2 regions of the Priestia sp. J2 genome follow, and region 2 is predicted to be linked to the other one. Evidence: predicted binding sites of a transcription regulator. Region 2 holds the regulator's gene; the other holds the start of a gene.
What was found. The regulator LexA, encoded in region 2, represses DNA repair genes until DNA is damaged. The targets are predictions, from matches to a motif close to CGAACATATGTTCG.
Positions count from the first base shown of each region.

Region 1 (3,429 bases), 1.8 Mb from region 2:
CACTTTATCAAAAAGGATGTGGCCTAAATGTTTTTGCAATTATGTAGGATAGAATCGTTTAAATTGTTTAAAACAAAAGCCTGGACGTACCTTTTTGTGAGTCCTATTCTAATCGCTATTATCCTTTTTGTAGGTGATCAGGCAATGCCAAGCGGGAGAACGAAATGGGCAATGGCAGATGCCTTGATTGCCAATGTTCACGGATTGGTGTTTTATCCGTTAATTGGCGGGTTAGTAACATCCTTCATCTGTCGGTATGAACACGAAGCGGGAGGATGGAAGCAATTATTATCTCTTCCTGTGACAAGGACATCGGTATACGGAGCAAAATTGATTACAGCAGCAGCTTTCATGGGAATTCTTCAAGTGCTTGTATTTGTTGTTTTATTAGGAGTTAGCATGTTAAAAGACTATCCGAGCGCTGTGCCATTAAAGATGATAGCTGGAAATATGCTAGGCGGATGGGTTGCGGTGTTGCCCATTCTTGCGTTTATGCTAGCTGTGTCAATGGCATGTTCTAGCTTTGGAGCATCTTTGACAGTCAACGTCATTTTAACACTACCGAATTTATTCGTTGCTAATTCTGAACGATTTGGCCCCTGGTACCCATGGACTCAGCCAATGTATGGAATGTTAGGTGTAACCGGAAAAGCATCATGGGGGTTGATGCTGACTACACAGAATTTCTTAGTGGTTGTTATAAGCAGCTTTCTGCTTTTTGGAGTAGCAGGTTTACTGTATTTTCAGCGCAAACATATATAATAGAAAAAACCCGCTTTTTTACAGCGGGTTTTTAGCTGGCTTTTGGAATAGTAAAACCTACTCCAAAGACGTCTCGCACATCGTGGACAACCACAAAAGCCTGTTCATCGACTTTATGAATAATGCGCTTTAACTCTAATAGTTCTTGTTTGTTCACAACTACGTACAATACGTCTTTTGCTTCTTTTGTATAGCTTCCATGAGCAGAAAAGACAGTGACGCCTCGCTGCATCTTTTTGTTAACTTGTTCGGCTACTTCAGCTGAACGGTGTGAAATAATAGTGATTGCTTTGCGGGGGTTAAGTCCTTCAATAATATAATCAAGCACCTTTGTTCCGATATAAAGAGAAATAACCGTGTACATCGTCTTTTCTCCACCGATGACAAAATAGGCGCTTGCTACAACTAATAAATCAATTGCTAGCATCGTTTTGCTAATATTCCAGTCTAGATATTGATTAGCTAAGCGGGCGATAACTGCCGAGCCTCCGGAAGTTCCGCCACCTCTAAACACAAGCCCGAGTCCTACACCGGCTAAAATACCAGCAAAAATAGCCCCAAGTAGCGTATCGTCAAGAGGATTTCCCAGTCCTTCAGTTATATGTAGGAATAGAGATGTGAAAATAATACATATAATTGTGTAAGCAATCACACGTTTGTGAAGCAATTTGTATCCGATCAGTACCAGCAAACCGTTTAATATAAAGTTTGTGATACCAGGAGACCAGCCTAGTACATAATAGGTAATCATTGTTACACCGGTTACGCCGCCTTCTGCTAATTCATTTGGAATAGCAAAATAATTAATGGCCAGTGCGAAAATGAGGCTTCCTAGAATAATGAGGATAATTTCTTTTATTTTATTGATCATGAACGTTACCTCCAATCATCAAAAACTCCGAAAACACAGTCATGACAATGTATTATACCAACTCTAGAGGCTGAATTAAAGATGGGATATTATTATTTTTTAAAAAATCAATTTCTGCTATCAACATAAAATCTTTTGACAGTTTTTATGGAGTATGAAAAAATAAATTGTTTGCTTTTATTTTGATTAAAAAGTTTTGCAATGAGAATGTTCGTTCGGTAAAATAGAAGCAAGAGTCAAGGGGGAGAATGAACGTGTATCAAGATGAATTAAAACAGTATGCGAAGTTAGTAATGCCTGAGCATTTAGAGAAAATGAAGAAAATGTACAGTCCCGAGGCGCATAAGCAGTCTTTAGGGTTGAAAAAAGAAAAGATTGAGCATATTGAAAAGGTCATTATGAACAGTTACTCGGAGCATCATCCAGTAACCCTTCACGTCTATGAAGCAGGACATATTCAAAGATATGAACGAGTGACAATCGATAAAGTTTCTCTGCAGTCGAATACGCTGATGGTGACAGGGCCTTGTTATACATATTCGATTCGAGCGGATGCAGTAATTGAAGCAGATGTATGGAAAGATGAAAGCTACTCTAGCTAAGAGTAGCTTTTTTGTTGAATTTGTATCTTTTTTTTAACGCTTGCATACAATACATAAAAGCATATTCTGCGAGTAGTCACTTTTAGCTACTAGGAAATTTTGATTAAAGAAGGGATATTGTATGCAAAATGAAAAAACTCAAGTAAGAGAAATTGAATTAACGCAGTTCATTAAGAAAAGACTCGTTCGTTTTATCTCAAGTTTGGCTATTTCTTCTGCCCTTGCTTCTATATTATATATGCTTCTGTTTTTATTTAAATGATGGGTCACTTTGAGTTGTCCAAAAAGGTGGACAACTTTTTTGATGTATAGGCTCTCATTAAAACAGGACAAGCTAAACATAATTCAGTCAAGAGAAATTAAATCGGTCAAGAAATAGTCAAAAACAGTCATAGCTAATTAGTTGCAAGAAAACCTTTACATATAATGAGAAAAGTAGACAAATTCTTGAATTACCAGCTTATTTCCTTTTGTATAAACTATTATCAAAACAAATGCAAATCTAATTGTTCGTTCAAAAAACTTTATTTTGTAATTAAAAAAATGAATGTTTTTGATTTTTTATGATTGATTTTGAATGTAAATCGTGATAAAGTAAGTACATGAAATAAATGAAAACGCTTTTTTGAAAAAGGAGCTAGAACATGTTAACGCCGGAGAGACATCAACTAATCTTAAAACTTTTAAAAGAGAAAGAACTTGTAAAAGTGCAAGAGTTTATCGAAGTTACAGGCGCTTCGGAATCCACAATTAGAAGAGACTTAAGTCAACTAGAAGAAGAGCAAATGCTCAAACGTGTTCACGGTGGCGCTTCGCTTATTCGCAGTAAACGAATCGAACTGAGCGTTATCGAAAAATCTGCTAAAAATATTCAAGATAAACGAAACATTGCAGAGTATGCGGCTTCCATTATAAATGAAGGTGACTGTATTTTTTTAGATGCAGGAACTACAACGTATGAAATGATTCCTTTTTTGAAGCAAAAAGATGTAGTTGTCGTGACAAATGGTTTAATGCATTTAAACCCGATGCTAGAACAAGGTATCACCCTCTATTTAATTGGAGGATCTGTTAAACATAAAACGGGCGCTTTAATTGGCAATGGAGCTCTTTTAAGTCTTGAGCAGTATCGTTTTGATAAGTGCTTTATGGGAGCGAATGGGATTCATCATCAATATGGATATACAACTCCTG
Region 1 covers NZ_CP086208.1:2,041,332-2,044,760, forward strand. The annotation lists gene LJY09_RS10255 (ABC transporter permease) at 1-27, shown strand, start outside; gene LJY09_RS10260 (ABC transporter permease) at 28-762, shown strand; gene LJY09_RS10265 (YitT family protein) at 794-1,633, opposite strand; gene LJY09_RS10270 (YolD-like family protein) at 1,882-2,235, shown strand; gene LJY09_RS10275 (hypothetical protein) at 2,357-2,497, shown strand; gene LJY09_RS10280 (DeoR/GlpR family DNA-binding transcription regulator) at 2,880-3,429, shown strand, end outside.
Region 1: a site for LexA is predicted at 1,838-1,851, ahead of LJY09_RS10270 (YolD-like family protein). Genes of this name have one in related genera too.

Region 2 (3,429 bases):
CTCTGAATTTTTATGAAACGTGAGCTGAGAATACTCATAGGATAGTTTTAGCAACACGATTTTATAGAAAAAATGCAAAAATAAATTATAGTAATGTTGGCCAAATAGATGATTCATCAAAAGCTGATCCGTTTTAGAGTCTGTCGATTTAGAAATACACGAAAACACATGGTCTGTTATAACGTAATAGGTTTCAGGAGCCCATCTGGAATACACGTGTTTGGTATTATACGTTTTAATATACTCATGGTTGTGTGCAGAGATAAACGGTTTCCCGTCAGGCGTATAGCTATTTAGCTGCCCAGTACGAAATAAAGTTGTGGAGTTAATCTCTTGCTCTTGATTTACCGTTACATAACTTAATACAAACATCCGTTCATCGATAAAATAAGGAAGACTCCCGACGTGCTGTTCACGCGTCGCTTCTTTTTTGATGTGTTCGTTCAAAAATGGCGCGAGCTGTGAAAAAATATAATCCTGTACTTTGCTATAGCGATGATGTTCATAGGTAATGGTGGATCCATGCTCTTCAGCAAGCTTCGGTTCTAATACACGAAAATGATTCATGAATTCTAAAATGTCATCATAGGTGTAATGATTATGACTCATCTCAGTGCGAATGGTCATGACGCCAATTTCAAAAGGACATAAAAAAACATCCACAGACAGCACGTTGCTAGACACGGTGGTGGAGGAAGTTTGTAGCGTAACGGTATGGTCTATTTTTTTTGAAAATCGAAGCAAGCCTTCTTTTTCGCACGAATCAGGAAATAGAATACATTCAATGTAAGGAAGAAAATATTGATCCAAGCTATCATGAGATACGTAATACTGTTCTCCGTAGTATTCTTTTTCTACATGTTTGTTTTGAATGGAAAAAAACTCAAACATATTTGCTTCTAGTGCATGAACAAGCTGCTCTTTATTTTTTCGATCAAAGGAAAAAGGAAAAAGAAACATGTTCATTGCTTTGGTAGGCATAATAGTTTGAAATGGTTCTGTTTTCCTTGGTGTATTGGTCATAAACTACATCCTTCTTATAGTCGGTTGTATTTTTTTTGAGAGTCGAAAAAATGCAGACAGAAAGTAAAAGGTAAAACAGGCTTTATAAAAACCGCTCTACCTGCCTGTAATGATTCGACGTATCATTTATAATATGCCAATTTTTTTAGAAAACAAACGTAAAAAACCAACTAACATCATGATTAGTTGGTTTTACATACAGTGTGTGATTAGTGAATCGTGCGATATACACCAGTGACTTTTCCTAAAATCGTTACGTGGCGAAGAATAATAGGCGCCATCGTTGAATTTTCAGGCTGTAAACGAACGAAATTTTCTTCTTTAAAGAAACGTTTTACCGTTGCTTCGTTGTCCTCGGTCATAGCGACCACAATATCTCCGTTATTAGCAGTTTGCTGCTGACGTACGATTACCATATCGCCATCTAGAATACCTGCTTCAATCATACTTTCTCCCATAATTTCAAGCATAAATACATGATCATCTGGAGAAACGAATTTATCTGGAAGAGGGAAATATTCTTCCACATTTTCAACGGCTGTTATAGGAAGACCTGCTGTTACTTTACCGATAACAGGAACATTAATGACATTGCTTTTAGGGATGTTTACTTCGTCTAGTTGAAGAACTTCGATTGCTCTTGGTTTTGTTGGATCTCTGCGAATTAACCCTTTACTTTCTAAACGAGCTAAATGCCCGTGTACAGTGGAGCTAGAGGCTAATCCCACCGCTTCCCCAATCTCACGAACAGAAGGCGGATAACCTTTTAATTTTACTTCGTGCTTAATAAAATCTAGTATGTCTTGTTGACGTTTTGATAGCTTCATATTTTTCACCTCGATTTTAGCTATTCTTTAGGTGAATTATACCACGTGATGTGTCAATATACAAACATAAGTTCGAAGAATTCCATTGACAGAAACAAATGTTCTCAATAAAATAAGAACATATATTCTGATAGGGGGATCATAATATGCACCAATTCTTACATTCTATGAAACATTACGCTATTTTTTTTGCAGTTATCGCTGCACTTACATATGTATTGACGCTGGTTTTAGGAGCGGATAAAGTAGATTTAGACAAATATTCAACGGTTACTATTACAAAAGGAGATACGCTTTGGGACTTGTCCAACAAGTATCATAATCACCATCATTTGACCACCAATGAATTTGTCAAATGGGTTGAAGACGTCAATGATCTAAACTCAGACACTGCCCAGTCTTTATCTCCTGGAGATAAATTATATATTCCTGTTTTAAAAAAAGAGTTACATAATCAAGTGGCAATTGAACAGTAGTGTGTAACGGCCGTTCCTGAATATTGTTAGAAGCCGAAAAGGTCGTGATAAAAGTGGACGCCATTATTTATTGCCGTGTAAGTACGGATAAAAAAACCCAAGAAACATCTTTACAGCGCCAGCAAGAAGAATTAAAAAAGCTTGCTGATCTTCACCATCTAAACGTAAAAAAAGTCGTAATGGAAAAAGCAAGCGGATATGACGTAGACAGAGAGGGTATATTGGATGTTCTTCATACAATGAAAGAAGAAAAAATATCTGTGCTGCTCATTCAAGACGAAACGCGATTAGGCAGAGGAAATGCCCGAATTGCGCTTCTTCATGCTTTTCATAAAGAAAATGCTACGATCTATACGATTAGTCATCAAGGTCAGCTTCAGCTTTCAGAATCTGATTCGATGGTGTTAGATATTATTAGCTTAGTGGAAGAGCATCAGCGGAAATTACATAACGCTAAAATTAAAAGAGGAATGAAAAGAGCCGTAGAAAACGGTTATCGTCCGCAGCAAAATTTAAAAAATCAAGGAGTTAACTCAGGAAGAGAAAAAAAAGAAGCGCCGATTGAAGAAATTGTCCGCCTTCGTCATAACGGCTTAACCTTTGCTGAAATTTCAGTTACGCTAAAAGGTTTTGGTTATAATATTTCAAAAGCAACGGTACATCGTCGCTATCAAGAGTATCAAGAGAGTGCTCAATCTCTTGATAAAACGAAAGAGATTTAGTAAGATGACTACATGTTGCCGGAACGGTTCGGTAATTTTAATTATTGATTATAAGGAGATAGGTTTTATATGCTATCAAAAGATAAACTTGCTCGTATTAATGCTCTTTCAAAAAAGGCAAAGGCTGAAGGTCTGACAGAATCTGAAGCGAAAGAACAGCAAGAGCTACGTCAGGAATATTTAAAAGTTTTCCGACAATCTATGACAAACCACCTTCATACGATTAAAGTTGTGGACGAGGAAGGTAAAGATGTTACGCCTAAGAAGTTAAAAGAGAGCAAAAAGAAGCGTCTTCACTAAGACGTTCTAGTAAAACTAGAGGGAGAGTTCCCTCTAGTTTTTTGTATATTTTTAATAAGGCACACAAAAACTGTAAAAGTG
Region 2 covers NZ_CP086208.1:3,887,801-3,891,229, reverse strand. The annotation lists gene LJY09_RS20190 (magnesium transporter CorA family protein) at 1-1,023, opposite strand, end outside; gene lexA (transcriptional repressor LexA) at 1,233-1,850, opposite strand; gene yneA (cell division suppressor protein YneA) at 1,997-2,326, shown strand; gene LJY09_RS20175 (YneB family resolvase-like protein) at 2,380-3,048, shown strand; gene LJY09_RS20170 (DUF896 domain-containing protein) at 3,118-3,348, shown strand.